2 regions of the Candidatus Enterococcus mangumiae genome follow, and region 2 is predicted to be linked to the other one. Evidence: a T-box and tRNA genes for the amino acid it is inferred to sense, from the RefSeq annotation. Region 2 holds a T-box; the other holds one or more tRNA genes.
What was found. A T-box is a leader RNA that pairs with one kind of tRNA and senses whether it is charged. The one in region 2 lies ahead of tyrS (tyrosine--tRNA ligase), so its partner is inferred to be a tRNA-Tyr.
Positions count from the first base shown of each region.

Region 1: it encodes a tRNA-Tyr, which carries the amino acid that the T-box ahead of tyrS (tyrosine--tRNA ligase) is inferred to sense. The anticodon was not compared.

Region 1 covers NZ_CP147250.1:2,320,636-2,329,924, reverse strand. Annotated here, with positions in the region: gene DOK79_RS11155 (hypothetical protein) at 74-1,072, opposite strand; tRNA gene DOK79_RS11150 (tRNA-Leu) at 1,935-2,018, opposite strand; tRNA gene DOK79_RS11145 (tRNA-Gln) at 2,031-2,102, opposite strand; tRNA gene DOK79_RS11140 (tRNA-His) at 2,112-2,184, opposite strand; tRNA gene DOK79_RS11135 (tRNA-Leu) at 2,249-2,333, opposite strand; tRNA gene DOK79_RS11130 (tRNA-Cys) at 2,350-2,420, opposite strand; tRNA gene DOK79_RS11125 (tRNA-Gln) at 2,459-2,530, opposite strand; tRNA gene DOK79_RS11120 (tRNA-His) at 2,540-2,612, opposite strand; tRNA gene DOK79_RS11115 (tRNA-Trp) at 2,615-2,688, opposite strand; tRNA gene DOK79_RS11110 (tRNA-Tyr) at 2,695-2,775, opposite strand; tRNA gene DOK79_RS11105 (tRNA-Phe) at 2,777-2,852, opposite strand; tRNA gene DOK79_RS11100 (tRNA-Asp) at 2,898-2,970, opposite strand; tRNA gene DOK79_RS11095 (tRNA-Val) at 2,980-3,052, opposite strand; tRNA gene DOK79_RS11090 (tRNA-Glu) at 3,068-3,139, opposite strand; tRNA gene DOK79_RS11085 (tRNA-Ser) at 3,156-3,244, opposite strand; tRNA gene DOK79_RS11080 (tRNA-Asn) at 3,284-3,357, opposite strand; rRNA gene rrf (5S ribosomal RNA) at 3,370-3,485, opposite strand; rRNA gene DOK79_RS11070 (23S ribosomal RNA) at 3,576-6,490, opposite strand; rRNA gene DOK79_RS11065 (16S ribosomal RNA) at 6,723-8,282, opposite strand; gene DOK79_RS11060 (ATP-binding protein) at 9,019-9,289, opposite strand, start outside.
Region 2 covers NZ_CP147250.1:1,677,428-1,686,716, reverse strand. Annotated here, with positions in the region: gene DOK79_RS08135 (LacI family DNA-binding transcriptional regulator) at 1-487, shown strand, start outside; gene tyrP (tyrosine-tyramine antiporter) at 663-2,081, opposite strand; gene tdc (tyrosine decarboxylase) at 2,327-4,201, opposite strand; gene tyrS (tyrosine--tRNA ligase) at 4,493-5,749, opposite strand; T-box leader at 5,833-6,036, opposite strand; gene DOK79_RS08115 (hypothetical protein) at 6,330-7,487, shown strand; gene DOK79_RS08110 (Fic family protein) at 7,753-8,508, opposite strand; gene dhaL (dihydroxyacetone kinase subunit DhaL) at 9,157-9,289, opposite strand, start outside.

The DNA.
Region 1 (9,289 bases), 640 kb from region 2:
CTACTTTGATAGGTTTGATTACATGATTTATTTCCACCATAGATGAATGACCTAAAATACGTTTTACTCTAGATCAATCGACGGATTTTTTCTTTTTTCTATACAGCAATACGTATGGAACTATACAAGCTAAACTATTTAACAAAAGTACAACTATCCGCTTTATTGCGATTAAATATAATGGAACATAATGTAGGCCTTCACCTATCATCTCAAATAAAAGAGTAAAACCAGATTGAGTATACATGAATGTTATCATCAAATTAAATAATACAACAACCGTATAAGCAATTAGTGAAGTGAGCTTGATCCATTTGTTGTGATTTCCTAAAAATAGTAAGCTTATCAATCCACCAACTATTGTTATAATAGTAGCAAATAGCAGTATATTATCAATAAAATGCATAATACTATCATACTTAACTAGATTTTCAATTGATAAAACTAGCAGTAAGAATATTGTTGGAATGATCGAGATGACTACAGCACTCTTCTGATAACCTAATCCACCTTTAGTCCAATTACTCACTTTTAGAATTTTTATATCTTTGACTATTCGATATAAACTAACGACTGTTCTCTCCTCATCAAGTATGTATATGTGATTCGCCAAAATCATGAATATTAGTGATAAAATATAATAGATGATCAACAATCCGATAGTAACAAACTTTAAAGGAACATTTGCTGGCCTTGAATTTACGCTCCCTTCATCTAAGTAGATAATAGCTGGAGAGTTGATTAATACGATAATCCAAAGTAGTACTGTCCCAGTACTCATATTGAAAAAGAACATAGATTTTGACTTTAAATTCTTTTGATAAGGTAATAGTAGATTTAACCATGGCAGTAAGAATACAAGCAAATACAACCCGAATGACAAGTAAACAAACCAAAAATATGCTCCACTCAATAAATAAAATTGAGCCACCTGAGCGGTTCCAAGAGCAAGAATAGCAGTTGAACCTAAAGCAACAACGATTCTCCAGCTTTTTTTTAGATCAAATTTTTTATGTATCCCCTCAAGTACATCATATATATGTATTTTTATGATAATATCGTGTAAAACCATAGTAATGATCCATTGCACTATAGCGATACATAGATAAACAATGGGGAGCAACCACACTAAAACTAAAAAAATTTCATCATCTCCTTTATTAATAGCTTTTCTCTAGCTTGTTTAGTAACATTTAGCCATCAATTGTACTCAATTTTGAATAAATGAAATAAAGTATATAAATACCTAAAAACACCAACTAGATACTCGCTCTTGATAAATAAGAACTGTTTATATGTATGATTTTAAATGAGTTTCCACTAGTTGTAAACACTATACTATTTTGTACTCCCATTGATTCGATGAATGGTTCAAACTGACTTTCACTATATATAGATGCTAGGAATGTCTAAGGTTCGATGTCGTGTAAAACGTGCCCCAGATAACTGTTTTTTTCGGCTCTTTGAAACAGCCAGCATCACTCCGAAAAGTTATCAATCAGAAATTATTTTTTCGTTTTGGCTACTAGCCACTGTAGCAAACCAGGTTCTTTTCATCAAGCAGATGGTTTTCTGCGCCCACAGAAGAATCACTGATTTTCTTCAAGTTACTCCACTTTCTCCATTAGAGAGTAATTTCCCGCTTGTTCTTTCTATCCTACAAACTTGAAATCTAGACTTTTATCCTTAGAAATACACATGGCGTACGCTTGCTTCTTGGTGGGATTTCTGACTAAACCAATAGCTTTAGATAGTTTTCTTCCTAATTACGTTAAAAAGAGAATAACAGAAGATTAAGTAAAATTGAAGCCCACTTCTTTCTCCTATAATAGAGATACAACTTTTACATGGTATTACAACATAGGTACTATCATTTGGATATAAAAAAAGAACCTCTTAATGTAAGATATACCTACACTAAAAGGTTATTGTGATACCGGCGGCCGGGGTCGAACCGGCACGATCGTGAGATCACTGGATTTTGAGTCCAGCGCGTCTGCCAATTCCGCCACGCCGGCAAATAGATGAAACTGGGGTAGCTGGATTCGAACCAACGCATGAGGGAGTCAAAGTCCCTTGCCTTACCGCTTGGCTATACCCCAATGAAAAAGGGCGAATGATGGGAATCGAACCCACGAGTGTCGGAGCCACAATCCGATGCGTTAACCACTTCGCCACATCCGCCATGATAAAATAATCTGTTATTTAATTTGCGAATAAAAAACTAAGATGTGGTCATCTTAGTTAATACCGGCGGCCGGGGTCGAACCGGCACGCCCTCAACGGGCACTGGATTTTGAGTCCAGCGCGTCTGCCAATTCCGCCACGCCGGCAATGTAATTAGTACTAAGGCGGTAACCGGATTTGAACCGGTGATGAAGGTTTTGCAGACCTCTGCCTTACCACTTGGCTATACCGCCATTATACTATTTTTAGCTATAAATTAATATTTATAGGACTGGGGTAGCTGGATTCGAACCAACGCATGAGGGAGTCAAAGTCCCTTGCCTTACCGCTTGGCTATACCCCAATGAAAAAAGGCGAATGATGGGAATCGAACCCACGAATGTCGGAGCCACAATCCGATGCGTTAACCACTTCGCCACATCCGCCATGGCAGGGGCAGCAGGAATTGAACCCACACTAACGGTTTTGGAGACCGCTGTTCTACCTTTAAACTATGCCCCTATAAAATGGAGGAGAGTGGATTCGAACCACTGAACCCTAAGGAACGGATTTACAGTCCGTCGCGTTTAGCCACTTCGCTACTCCTCCATGGTGGCGCGGGACAGAATCGAACTGCCGACACACGGAGCTTCAATCCGTTGCTCTACCAACTGAGCTACCGCGCCATAAAGAATAAATTAATAAATTGTTTGTTAATTGAATAGAAATGACGGTCCCGACGGGAATCGAACCCGCGATCTCCTGCGTGACAGGCAGGCATGTTAACCCCTACACCACGGAACCAAATCATTATGGAGGTTAACGGGATCGAACCGCTGACCCTCTGCTTGTAAGGCAGATGCTCTCCCAGCTGAGCTAAACCTCCAATGTATCCAATTAATGACCCGTACGGGATTCGAACCCGTGTTACCGCCGTGAAAGGGCGGTGTCTTAACCGCTTGACCAACGGGCCAGTAAAAAATCAATTACGGAGAGTAAGGGATTCGAACCCTTGAGACAGTTTGCACCATCTACATGATTTCCAATCATGCTCCTTCGGCCTCTCGGACAACTCTCCAGAGTGAAAGAAGCTCATTACTCTTCTCATAAATGAGAACTCCGGCAGTAGGACTCGAACCTACGACATCATGATTAACAGTCATGCGCTACTACCAACTGAGCTATGCCGGAATAATAATACCAGCGTGGCGGCGTCCTACTCTCACAAGGGGCAACCCCTCACTACAATCGGCGCTAAGAAGCTTAACTTCTGTGTTCGGCATGGTTACAGGTGTATCCTTCTCGCCATCGCCACCACACTTGGTGTTATCTATTTTTGAGTAAATCTTGTTCACTCAAAACTGGATTTGAAGTATCAGTAAGAAACTCTCCGAGTTTTTCATTTTATTTTGGTTAAGTCCTCGATCGATTAGTATCAGTCCGCTCCATACATCACTGTACTTCCACTTCTGACCTATCTACCTGATCATCTCTCAGGGATCTTACTTTCTTAAAGAAATGGGAAATCTCATCTTGAGGTGGGCTTCACACTTAGATGCTTTCAGCGTTTATCCCTTCCCTACATAGCTACCCAGCAATGCCCTTGGCAGAACAACTGGTACACCAGCGGTAAGTCCATCCCGGTCCTCTCGTACTAAGGACAGCTCCTCTCAAATTTCCAACGCCCGCGACGGATAGGGACCGAACTGTCTCACGACGTTCTGAACCCAGCTCGCGTGCCGCTTTAATGGGCGAACAGCCCAACCCTTGGGACCGACTACAGCCCCAGGATGCGACGAGCCGACATCGAGGTGCCAAACCTCCCCGTCGATGTGGACTCTTGGGGGAGATAAGCCTGTTATCCCCAGGGTAGCTTTTATCCGTTGAGCGATGGCCCTTCCATGCGGAACCACCGGATCACTAAGCCCGACTTTCGTCCCTGCTCGACTTGTAGGTCTCGCAGTCAAGCTCCCTTCTGCCTTTACACTCTTCGAATGATTTCCAACCATTCTGAGGGAACCTTTGGGCGCCTCCGTTACTCTTTAGGAGGCGACCGCCCCAGTCAAACTGCCCATCTGACACTGTCTCCCACCACGATCAGTGGTGCGGGTTAGAGTGGCCATAACGCAGGGGTAGTATCCCACCAGCGCCTCCATCGAAACTAGCGTTCCGATTTCTACGGCTCCTACCTATCCTGTACATGCGGTACAGACACTCAATATCAAACTACAGTAAAGCTCCATGGGGTCTTTCCGTCCTGTCGCGGGTAACCTGCATCTTCACAGGTACTAAAATTTCACCGAGTCTCTCGTTGAGACAGTGCCCAAATCGTTACGCCTTTCGTGCGGGTCGGAACTTACCCGACAAGGAATTTCGCTACCTTAGGACCGTTATAGTTACGGCCGCCGTTTACTGGGGCTTCAATTCGTACCTTCGCTTACGCTAAGCACTCCTCTTAACCTTCCAGCACCGGGCAGGCGTCAGCCCCTATACTTCATCTTACGATTTTGCAGAGACCTGTGTTTTTGATAAACAGTCGCTTGGGCCTATTCACTGCGGCTGATCTGACGATCAGCACCCCTTCTCCCGAAGTTACGGGGTCATTTTGCCGAGTTCCTTAACGAGAGTTCTCTCGCTCACCTTAGGATTCTCTCCTCGACTACCTGTGTCGGTTTGCGGTACGGGTCGTTGTTTTCTCACTAGAAGCTTTTCTCGGCAGTGTGACGTCAGGAACTTCGGTACTATTATTTCCCTCCCCATCACAGCTTGTCCTTAAAGTTAGAAGCATTTGACTCCTATCAAGACTTACTGCTTGGACAGACATTTCCGATCGTCTGCATTCCTTAGCCTCCTGCGTCCCTCCATTGCTCAAACAAAAACAACGAGTACAGGAATATCAACCTGTTGTCCATCGCCTACGCCTGTCGGCCTCGGCTTAGGTCCCGACTAACCCTGGGCGGACGAGCCTTCCCCAGGAAACCTTAGTCATTCGGTGGACAGGATTCTCACCTGTCTTTCGCTACTCATACCGGCATTCTCACTTCTAAGCGCTCCAGCAGTCCTCACGATCTACCTTCAACGCCCTTAGAACGCTCTCCTACCAATGCACCTAATGGTGCACTCCACAGCTTCGGTAATATGTTTAGCCCCGGTACATTTTCGGCGCAGGGTCACTCGACTAGTGAGCTATTACGCACTCTTTAAATGGTGGCTGCTTCTAAGCCAACATCCTAGTTGTCTGTGCAACCCCACATCCTTTTCCACTTAACATATATTTTGGGACCTTAGCTGGTGGTCTGGGCTGTTTCCCTTTCGACTATGGATCTTATCACTCACAGTCTGACTCCCGGATATGAATGAATGGCATTCGGAGTTTATCTGAATTCGGTAACCCGAGATGGGCCCCTAGTCCAAACAGTGCTCTACCTCCATCATTCTCAAATCCGAGGCTAGCCCTAAAGCTATTTCGGAGAGAACCAGCTATCTCCAAGTTCGTTTGGAATTTCTCCGCTACCCACACCTCATCCCCGCACTTTTCAACGTACGTGGGTTCGGTCCTCCAGTGCGTTTTACCGCACCTTCAACCTGGACATGGGTAGATCACATGGTTTCGGGTCTACGACTACATACTCAAACGCCCTATTCAGACTCGCTTTCGCTGCGGCTCCGTCTCTTCAACTTAACCTCGCATGCAATCGTAACTCGCCGGTTCATTCTACAAAAGGCACGCCATCACCCATTAACGGGCTTTGACTTGTTGTAGGCACACGGTTTCAGGTTCTATTTCACTCCCCTTCCGGGGTGCTTTTCACCTTTCCCTCACGGTACTGGTTCACTATCGGTCACTAGGGAGTATTTAGCCTTGGGAGATGGTCCTCCCGGATTCCGACGGAATTCCTCGTGTTCCGCCGTACTCAGGATCCTCCTAGGTGCCTTTCAAATTTCGTCTACGGGGCTTTCACCCTCTTTGACTGACTTTTCCAAGTCATTCGACTATCTGAAAGAACTACCAGATCGGAGTCCTACAACCCCAATGAGCAAGCTCATTGGTTTGGGCTTTTCCCGTTTCGCTCGCCGCTACTCAGGGAATCGAATTTTCTTTCTCTTCCTGCAGGTACTTAGATGTTTCAGTTCTCTGCGTCTACCTCGTATACGCTATGTATTCACGTATACGTAACATCCTATAAAAGATGCTGGGTTCCCCCATTCGGAAATCTCTGGATCATAGCTTACGTACAGCTCCCCAAAGCATATCGGTGTTAGTCCCGTCCTTCATCGGCTCCTAGTGCCAAGGCATCCACCGTGCGCCCTTATTCACTTAACCTTATCAACCTTACGGTTGAGTTTTGATCTTTCTTCTAGCGATAGAAGTCCGATCAAGAAAAATAAGCAATTGAACTTATTAAAAAACTCATTCAACGCGGTGTTCTCGGTTTGTATTACTTACATTTTTTACTTCAATATCCAGTTTTCAATGAACAAAAATTTTGAGAGTAGACCTCTCAAAACTGAACAAAGTATCGACAAACGTGTGTAGTCTCCGTAATATTCCTTAGAAAGGAGGTGATCCAGCCGCACCTTCCGATACGGCTACCTTGTTACGACTTCACCCCAATCATCTATCCCACCTTAGGCGGCTGGCTCCAAAAGGTTACCTCACCGACTTCGGGTGTTACAAACTCTCGTGGTGTGACGGGCGGTGTGTACAAGGCCCGGGAACGTATTCACCGCGGCGTGCTGATCCGCGATTACTAGCGATTCCGGCTTCATGTAGGCGAGTTGCAGCCTACAATCCGAACTGAGAGAAGCTTTAAGAGATTAGCTTAGCCTCGCGACTTCGCGACTCGTTGTACTTCCCATTGTAGCACGTGTGTAGCCCAGGTCATAAGGGGCATGATGATTTGACGTCATCCCCACCTTCCTCCGGTTTGTCACCGGCAGTCTTGCTAGAGTGCCCAACTAAATGATGGCAACTAACAATAAGGGTTGCGCTCGTTGCGGGACTTAACCCAACATCTCACGACACGAGCTGACGACAACCATGCACCACCTGTCACTTTGCCCCCGAAGGGGAAGCTCTATCTCTAGAGTGGTCAAAGGATGTCAAGACCTGGTAAGGTTCTTCGCGTTGCTTCGAATTAAACCACATGCTCCACCGCTTGTGCGGGCCCCCGTCAATTCCTTTGAGTTTCAACCTTGCGGTCGTACTCCCCAGGCGGAGTGCTTAATGCGTTAGCTGCAGCACTGAAGGGCGGAAACCCTCCAACACTTAGCACTCATCGTTTACGGCGTGGACTACCAGGGTATCTAATCCTGTTTGCTCCCCACGCTTTCGAGCCTCAGCGTCAGTTACAGACCAGAGAGCCGCCTTCGCCACTGGTGTTCCTCCATATATCTACGCATTTCACCGCTACACATGGAATTCCACTCTCCTCTTCTGCACTCAAGTCTCCCAGTTTCCAATGACCCTCCCCGGTTGAGCCGGGGGCTTTCACATCAGACTTAAGAAACCGCCTGCGCTCGCTTTACGCCCAATAAATCCGGACAACGCTTGCCACCTACGTATTACCGCGGCTGCTGGCACGTAGTTAGCCGTGGCTTTCTGGTTAGATACCGTCAAGGGGTGAACAGTTACTCTCACCCTTGTTCTTCTCTAACAACAGAGTTTTACGATCCGAAAACCTTCTTCACTCACGCGGCGTTGCTCGGTCAGACTTTCGTCCATTGCCGAAGATTCCCTACTGCTGCCTCCCGTAGGAGTTTGGGCCGTGTCTCAGTCCCAATGTGGCCGATCACCCTCTCAGGTCGGCTATGCATCGTGGCCTTGGTGAGCCGTTACCTCACCAACTAGCTAATGCACCGCGGGTCCATCCATCAGCGGCACCGTAAAGCGCCTTTCAAACCGAAACCATGCGGTTTCGATTGTTATACGGTATTAGCACCTGTTTCCAAGTGTTATCCCCTTCTGATGGGCAGGTTACCCACGTGTTACTCACCCGTTCGCCACTCCTCTTTTTCCGGTGGAGCAAGCTCCGGTGGAAAAAGAAGCGTTCGACTTGCATGTATTAGGCACGCCGCCAGCGTTCGTCCTGAGCCAGGATCAAACTCTCATAATATGCTAGTTCCTCACAGCGATAGCTGATGTGGAACTGTAGTTCGAAATTTACTTTCGAACATCATAATAGTTCATTTGTTAAGCTCAATTTGTTTGCTAGCATATTGCTTGCTTGTTAAAAATGTTTGTTGTCTTGAATTGAATCAAGACGCCCTACACATTTGGTTTGTCTTACTTTGTTCAGTTTTCAAAGGTCTAATCTTTCTTGTTTCAACAACTTTTATATCTTAACACTTTCTTAAAAGATTGTCAACAAGTTTTTTCTTTCTTATTTAGAAAGTTTGTTGCCGTCATTCCTTAGCGACTTGATTAATATATCATCTCGTTTGTTATTTGTCAATAACTTTTTTCGTTGATTTATTAAGCTTTATATCACTTTTAAAATTAGCGACTCAGTTATTATAACATAGCTCCAAAACCTAGTCAACAGTTAAATCAAACAATTTGTTGCAGTAGTTTTATCTGCTTTGTCAGAACAAATAATAATATATCAAGGACTCAAAAAAATTGCAATAGAAAAAATGCGATTTTCAATGAATATTTTTAAAGCCGAATATTCAGCGTTTTTCTTTTAAAATCAACAGTTTTTTACTGTTATTTAATTGCATACAGCTGAAATCAAAGAATTAAAGTTCGCCTCTTTTTCAGACATCCTCCGCAAAGATCTGATTATTAGAGCAAAAGACGGCTCGCTACGTTCGATAAATCCATAAAAAAAACAAGTAAAGTATGATACTTTACTTGTCCTCTGTTCTTACGATCGGTACAAAAATCCTAAAAATCGTCCCTTGACCAACCACACTCTCAGCTAATATTCGACCTTTATAGCTTTCGACAAGTTGTTTGGCGATAGACAACCCTAAACCATTTCCACCTTTTGTTCGTGCTCTCGCTTTATCGACCCGATAAAAACGGTTGAAAATTTTCTTCAGGTCCTCTTCAGGGATTCCTTCACCAAAATCTTGGATGGCAATCTCAAATTCGCTAAGTGTTGATGAGATTGAGATA
Region 2 (9,289 bases):
ATTCTTGATTGATAATGGTCATAAAAACATTCTTTTCGTGACTAATACCACCCACGAAAGTTTATATTTTGAACGCTATTTCGGGTATCAAAAAGCCATGATGTTAGCGGGGTTGAATGCCCAGCCAAGTGTCACTTTGGAACAAGCCGAAGATTACTTGGCGTTTGATTCGATTTTGAAAAATACGAAAGCGACAGCATTAGTTGTCATCGATGATATTTTCGCGCTGCGCACGATGCAACTCGCTCAAATGTATGGCTATGTCATCCCGGAAACCCTTTCGATGATCAGCTTCAATAACTCGATTTTTTCTACTTTGATGCACCCTTATTTAACGAGTATCGACATCGATATCTCTGAGTTAGGGCGAGTCGCAATGCAAAAATTACAAGAACTGATCCATGAAGAAGTGAGCAATGGCGTGCGCTTAGTGATCCCCCATCGTTTGATCAAACGAGAAACTGTTGTTCCATTGAAAGAAAAATAGGTCATTCATTCCTAGGAAGATCAAACAAAAATAAAGCATTAGAACACGTCTACTTAGCCAAAAGTTGAGACGTCTCTATTTTTTTGCTCTTGATTTTTTAAGAAAAACAACACCTACGAAGAAAACAGTTCTTCATAGGTGTTGTTTTATATTCTCTAAGAGATCGTTTTTCCTGTTATTCTTTTAAGTCTGTTTCAACTTCAGTCAACCAGGTTGCTTTCTTCACGCGATTGATGATCAACGGAATAACGAACATCACGATCGCAATGGCCCCAACAAGCAATGCATCGGCTAATGTTGAAGTTCCTAATGTTGAAACAACAACAGCGATGATTGCCAGCATCAACATACAGCTAACAAGCCAAGCAAAGCCATTTCCTTTTTTACCGATTCGATAAGGACGTGCCAATTCTGGATGGCTAGTTCTCATTTTTAATAATGATACGGCAATCAAGAAATAAACAATGCAATAAATCACGGTTGTTGCATTTGTTAATGTAAGAAAGACCGCACTTACATCATCCATTATGCCATATAGCAATGCAAAGAGTGAGATAACTACTGATTGTGTCAATACAACATTTCTCGAAACACCATATTCGTTTTCTTTATGGAAACCAAATTTTGGTGGTAAGAACCCTTCACGAGCCACTTGGATAATCGTTTTCGAAGGTCCAGTTACCCAAGCAGATAATTGTAAAAGAACACCAATAAAGACCATAAAGCTGAAGATATTACCAATGATCGTTGGCAATCCTAAAATATCACAATAGATCAATACTGGTTGTGTGATATTTGCCAATTCCATCGTTCCTTCTGGTACGACATTTGCGACAAACAAAGCGTTGATGACATTCAATAAGACAAGTCCGATCAATGCAATGAAGACCCCTTTAGTATAGTTCTTCGTTGCATCTTTCAAACGAGGCATATACACTGAACTCATTTCGATCCCTACAAAGATAAATGTGATCCCTGCCAAATATTTCAACGAGTCACTGTGTTGTAGATCAGGCAATGCTTTTGACCATGAAAAATCTCCTAGATAGCCATTTGAAACAAGTCCCACTTTGAAAAACGCTAAGATCCCCAAAACAAACATGATCACAACAGGAATATATACCCCTAGCCAAACACCAATGTTCCCACCGACTTTCGCCATGTCAAACTTCAAGTTGAGCAAGGTGATGATCCAGTAGATGACCAAGATACAGCCTAAAACAAAGTAGTGATTGTTTCCAAGAGACGCATTTCCAAATGTATTTCCTAATAATGGCCCTAAGGTAGAAGCGACCATTACCATTCCCGGAAACATTTGCACCCATAGCAACCAAGCAACGACAAATCCCCATTTACTACCTAGTGCTGTTTTTACCCAAAGTTGTGGGCCTCCTTCTTGTGGAAGCATCGTTGATAATTCACCAGAAATCATTGAAATAGGTCCAGCAAAAAACAAGACGGCAAAAATAGTGTAAAAAATCAATGTCCAACCAACAGCTGACAACGTTGGGATACTACGAACAGTGGCACATAGCGCCATAGTCAAACCAATAAATGTTCCTAGCCCCATTTTACTTACTTGAGCTTTACTCAATTTTGACACTCTCCTTATTAATGATTAAATAGGCGTGTCTTTGAAACTTTTTCATTAATAGCAAATAAAAGCAAACGTACGGACAACTTGTGCTTTGAGTATTTTTGCTTGGATCATCAAGCTTCAAAGGCACTCCAACATGAAATAAATGAGTTGAGAGAGGAAGCTCATCCTTCGTTCTTTTTGAACGAGAGATGAGCGCTCATTTCGACTCCCTTTCTCCTCACTCATCCAAAGATTTACGTTTATTTTGTTTCGTTTGCCACTAACTGATCTGCATAGATTTTTTCTAGTTTACTTTGAAGTGCTGCTTTGATTTTTTCTGCATATTCTTCAAAATGTTCTGCTTTATTCATATATGGCGTCATGACACTAGCACGTAAGACTGTGACTTTTCCAGCGCGTTCCCATTCTTCTTCTGTAAATCCTAATTGTTTTACAAATTGTAATGGGCTATTGCCATAATCTGGAATCGCAAAGTCTGTATGAGAGGTCAAGAATTCATTGCCATAGATGCTTCCTTTGACATAAGAAGAATAATCATATACATCATGGTTCAATTGATTCATTGCTACCAGATCATCATTGCCTTTTTCTTTGAATACATAATCGACCATATTGAAATCTGGATAAGTCAATGGATGAACTTCGATTTCTTTATCGCCCACTTTGAATGTTAAATTATTCAAGAAATTGAAGAAACGATGTGCACCTTCGATCGATGCCCCCATCAATTTACCGTAACCAGTCACATTCAATGGTAGTACATGATGTGCTGCCCAAACACTTGCGGCAGTTGCTCCCGCTTTTGATCCTTCTAAGATATAAGCACCAAGTAACGCTGGGATATCTGCTCCTTTTTCAAATACATACGTTGCAAAGTAAGAGATCACATCGCGCATACGAATGTCTTTGATTACGATTCCGCCAGCAGAGTAAGGAACATAGCCCATTTTATGTGGATCGATCGTTACTGATTCTGCTTCTTCAATTGCTTGATAGGCATGATGCACTTCTTTTAATAGATAATTTTTGTTTTCTGTGAAGACATGATGTTTTGCGTGTACTTCTTTTAATTGATCAAATGGAATGAACTCATTGTTTTCATCAAGGAAGATCGCACGTCCGTAACCACCGTAAGCTGCATCTACGTGTAGGTAGAAATAAATACCTTCTTTTTCTAGTGCGCGACGTAATTCAACAATTTTGTCGATTTCATCGATTGCACCTTCTTCGGTAGAACCAACGACACCAACGACACCTAAAACTGGTGTTTGTTCAGCAGCCAATTCACGAATGATCGCTTCAAGTTCATTGATATCCATGCGGTAGTTGTGATCGACAGGCACTGGGATCACTTGATCTAGACCGACACCAATGATGTCTGCTGCTTTCAACCAAGAGTAGTGTTTTGTTTGTGGTACTAACCATTTACCTAATTGTTGCAGATGTTTCCCACTGCGTGCAGAATGTGCTTTGATCTCATCGATTTTTTCTGGCACTTGATCTAATAGATCGATGATTTCACGCGTTGAAAGATTCATCAATTCCCAGTCTGTTTTTCCGGAAACCAATTCAGGTGTCACTTCTTTCATCGCAAGTGGCAATGATTTGATGTTACGTGCATACCATAGACCTTCCAAGTTAGCTAATGAACCATCTGCGACGATGTGTCCCCAGCCATTTTTGTACCCCATCAATGTAGCAAATTCCATTCCTACTTCTTCTTCCATTTGACTCGTTGCTGGAGAAGATTCATAAGCGACATTATTTCCGTTCCATAACATCGCAAAATTATAAGCCAATAATGATGGCATCAATGTTTCAGAGTTCATATGTCCCCAATAACGTCCTGCATTATGCCATGGGACAGAGTGCGTACGCATCCGCGTAGAGATTTCTGCTAACACGTCTTTTGTTTTGTTGATCGTGTGAGCGAAGCTTTCACTGCTTTTTTCTTCCGGCGTAATGATCGGCATATCTTGTGGCATATAATTTTGACGCCATCCTAAGTGTTCGTCCACTAATTCATTTAACAAATCTTTATAGATTTGGCCATTCTCTGCTTTGTCTCCAATGAATAGTGCATTTAAATTTAAATCATTTACATTTGATTCCATGAAGAAACCCTCCTAAAAATAATTATTTAAATTTTGTCGAGGCTTAGGTTACACCTGTTTTTTATTTCTGTAAATATCATTTTTTCTATTTTCCTCATTTCATTTTAATGTTTTTAATTGTTTGAATTGTTGGTACAATTGATAAAAATTAAAAAAAGGAGGGAATTTACAAATGTAAATTCTCTCCTTTTGATTGTATTAACGACAATCGGCGTAACTATTAGGATAAGTTTCAAAAATTGGAATTTTGTAATGGAATAGACCTTTTACAAGGCAAAAAATTACTAAATTCTAATCAACTACTTTGGCCAAAAAGTAGCGTTTTTTCCCTTTTCTGATCACTACGAATTTACCATCAAATTCTGTAGCTGGATCAATGACAAAATTTAAATCGGTTACGCGATCACCGTTAATACTTATAGCTCCGTTCGATACATCTTCACGTGCTTGACGTTTTGATGGCTCGATTTTTGTGGAAACAAGCAATTCCACGATATTTTCAGGGGTACTTGAAATCTCGACATTCGGCATATTTCCAAAGCCTTGTTCGATTTCTGAAGCGTTTAGTTCTTTGATATTTCCAGAGAATAATGCAGCTGTGATTTTTTGCGCTTCTTGCAAATCTTCTTCGCTGTGGACAAAACGTGTCACTTCTTCGGCTAAACGGCGTTGTGCCTCACGTTTCTCAGGTTCTGTCTCCACTTTTTTCGCTAATTCATTGATTTCTTCTTGTGATAAGAAAGTGAAGAATTTCAAGTATTTTACAACATCACGATCATCTTGGTTCAACCAGAATTGGTAGAATTCGTAAGGTGATGTTTTTTCAGGATCTAGCCAGATCGCACCGCCGGCAGTTTTCCCAAACTTCGTGCCATCCGCTTTTAGCATCAATGGGATCGTCAATCCAAAGGCTTCTGCTTCTGGTCCTTCCAATTTACGGATCAAATCTAAACCAGCAGTGATGTTCCCCCATTGGTCAGCTCCACCGATCTGTAACTGCACGTCGTACGTTCTGTGCAAGTGTAAGAAATCGATCGATTGCAAGATTTGGTAAGTGAATTCTGTGAATGAAATACCGACTTCCAAACGACTTGCTACGATATCTTTTGCTAACATCGTATTGATGTTGAAGTTTTTTCCGTAGTCTCTTAAAAATTCCAGTAAAGAGATATTTGATAACCAGTCATAGTTATTCACGAATGTGATATTTGCATCTTTCCCAAACAATTTACGCATTTGGTTCGATAAAGCATCTACATTGTGCTGTACTTGTTCCATCGTTTGTAACACACGTTCGCTCGTACGGCCACTTGGGTCACCGATGGTTCCAGTTCCCCCACCGATCAAGATATATGGATGATGTCCTGCTAATTGGAATCTTTTCATCATCATAAATGGGATCAAATGACCAATATGCATCGAATCGCCTGTTGGATCAACCCCGCAATAAAGGGAAATACTCTTTTCTTCAACAAGTTCACGAAGTCTTTCTTCGTTCGTTTGTTGGTTAATGGCATCACGCCACGTTAATTCATCAATAATATTCATCGAATCACCCTCCATAATTTTTTATCAAAGCAGAAGATCTGCTCGTTGTTTGATTGAATAAAAAAAGTCCCTTGACTAATCAGTCAAGGGACGAAAATTCGCGGTACCACCCAAATTATATGTTTGCTTCCAAAACATATCTCTCAAACATTTAACGCTGTCGCGTGGCATCAAGCCATAGACTCCTAAAATGTAATTCGCGTTAAAGCATGTACTAGTTCGCAGCAACCACTAGTTTTCTGAAACATTGGCTTTAATCACTACTTCGTTTTATTCATCGTCTAATTCTTTATTCATCTATCTATTATCTTAGAACGCACTGTTTTTTTTGTCAACCAAAAAATTTTTTGATTTTTCAAACTAAAAAAAATGAGACACGGGCATACTTGTTGAATGGATAAAAACCTTGATCCTCGCATCAGGGATGAATGATCCATTATTTCTGTCTGCATTGCTAAGCAGCGATTTTTCTGTGGGTGCCACTTTTTCTTTAATTCTATAATTATCGTTTCGTCGATAACTCGAACAGCTGTTATATTGTACTTGTTATACAATTATTTTTTAGAAAGAAGGTAAAAAAATGAAATCCATTGTTTTGAAAACCGCATTATCCGCTGGTATTTTTTTGTGTGCAATCTCTTGCTTGGGTGTCTCTCAACCTGTCGGTGCTGTACAAATGCAGCCAACAGTTAGCGACACAGATTTTATCGGAGCTTATGCGATCAGTGCATCTAATGTTGAATTAGCAGTAGGCGAAACATCTAATGAACAGATTTTAATCGCCTCTCATGCACGGATCACCAATTCGATTGGCGTAGAGATCACGCCAATCATCAAAACAAGTAATGTACAAGATCGTCCTGGTATCTACCGAGTGACGATCGGCACGACGAACATCTCTTCAGTAGAAAAAGTAATCACTGTCACAGTAGGCGACACTCTTGAAGATTGCCCGAGTTACGGTATTTATCAATTAACTGCTGAAGACGCAACTGTTCCTGTCGAGAACACAGACGAAGCGTCGATTCTTCAAGCAGCAAAAGCTCAAGCAACGACATCTTCCGGATATCCAGTAGACGTTGTTATCAAGAAATCAAATGTAGTGAGCAATACCCCCGGTACGTATCAAATCGTTTTAGGAATCAAAGAAGAACCAAAAATCCGTAAAACGATCCAAGTCACCGTGACAGACAATAAAGGCGAGGAGGAGGAGGAAGATCTTTACTTTGTTTACGCCTCTGACGCTACTGTCTCGATCGACCAACTAGACCAACAATCCCTGATCAGCATGACAAACGCCAAGGCAACTGATATTTTAGGGAATCCCTTGCCTGTAGAAATCAAATATTCCACGATCAAATTTGAACCAGGAAATTATACGGTTACTTTCGGTCTAAAAGGTGACTCAACATTCGTTACTAAAACTGTTAATATTACAGTCACTTCTGACAATTATGTTCCTTCCATGTTTTTCCTACAAGCATTCGATGCTACTGTTCAGTTGGGTGAAACGGATGACTCATCGTTGATCCAAGCAACTGGCGCAACTGCGACAACTATCCTTGGTCAAAAAGCGAACGTCTACGTGAAACGTTCCACGATTGAAGCAAACAAAACCGGCAATTTCGCTGTGACTTTTGGTGTAACAGAAGATCCAAGAGTTGAAAAAACGGTAACGGTCTCCGTCGTGAATGAAATCAACCGTCCAGGAATAGGTGGCGGCACTGGGAATATTTAGGTATCAGCAACTAGTTTAACAATCAGAGGATCGGACATAATCCATAAATGGTCTCTGCTAAAAATCGCCTTCAAAACGTAAAAATTAGTTTTGAAGGCGATCTTTTTGTATCGAACATTCTAGTGAATTTTTCCTCCCATAAAGATAAAAAGAGCAGCTGAGACAAAAGTAAAATTCACTTTTGACGTATACTTCAAAACCGAATAAACGGTGGGAGCAGAAGTAACCTCTTAGAAAGAGCACACTCTTTCCTATTCAAATTTTATTACTCTAAGTCGTGATCTTGTACTTTTTCTTTTGCAATGAATTGTTCTTGTCGTTTTTCTTCCTTAGCCATTTGTTCAAAGGCATACTTCGTTAACCCTTTAACGTTTTGTTCAGCTAATAACTCCAAATATTGGCCCTTATCTTCCGTTTGAATCACTAAAGGCGGAAATCCCTCTTTTAGTAAAGAATAATTCATGATTAATCGGCCGGCGCGACCATTCCCATCACTAAATGGGTGTATACGTTCAAACTGGATGTGAGAATCTAAAATTGCTTCAAGTTGTTCACCTTCGGTCGTTGCAGTATCTAAACGATAATTCAGATTATCAACAAGTTGTTGCATTAACAACGGCGTTTCCTGCGGTGAAGCTGTGTTAAAATCTGCACCTAATATTGCATTTTCATTCGATTTGAATCGACCACGATCAACAATCAGTTTATCCATCAACCGTTCATGGATATCCTTGATCAAAGATACTGATAACTTTTCTTTTTCTTGTACTTTTTCAAGCATTAACGCAAAAGCACCTCTATGGTTCTCAATCTCATACAACTCTCGTAGTGAAGTTCTTTCTGGAACCGTATTATACAAAATGATAGAAACAGTCTGTGGTAACGATATGGTGTTTCCTTCAATAGCACTTGAATGATAAGCGAGTCGTACTAAAATATCATCTAAGTATTCTGAAGGGAATTGTTGGTTATGGAATTGATTACGTGCGATAGAATACTCATCATAAAAATTGTACGTCATTTTCTCACCTCTTACTCTCTTTCTAAGGTACATGTTACTAGCATATATTTTTTTATTTAGGCGAATTTTCTTTTACTCCTGAGTATGACGTTCGCTTTAGCCTATGTCATTTTTTTACTCTAATCATGATCATTGTTACATGTGCATCGTAACAGATGACTTCAAGCCTTACAGTTTTGCTTGTGGTGCTAACTCACTCTCTTTAAATCAAACACCTTCACAGCGGAATTGCAGCACCATACTCAACATCACTGTAATTATAACATTTATTTTGACGGCTTTCGAGTGACCAATGATCACCCTCAGACCGAACGGCATCCATCTTCCAACTAGAGAGGATAGGTGACTTCTGCCTAATTGTGTTAATTTTTAAAACATTTATTTCCAAATGCTAATACCATGACACACAGATTTTCGGGTTCTCCATTTGTTCCAGTCGTTACATTTTCTGAAATCATTATTGACTGAGTTGTATTTGATTCCGTTAATGTTGCTTTCTTTTTTTGACACCACAGGAGAAAAGGAATCATCACAATACTGAAAAAAATCACCTTCAAAACTATTTTTCAAGCTTTGAAGGAGATTTTTATTAACAGAGACGTGTTATGTTTTCTGTCCCATTCTCTTGTTTCTAGTAATTATATCTCGTTAATCCATTACCTCTAATAGTGCAGTAAACAAGATTGCACTAGAAGCCGCACCCGGATCAATATGACCGACTGAACGTTCACCCAAGTATGAGGCACGTCCCTTTTTCGCGATCAATCCCTCGGTGTGTGCT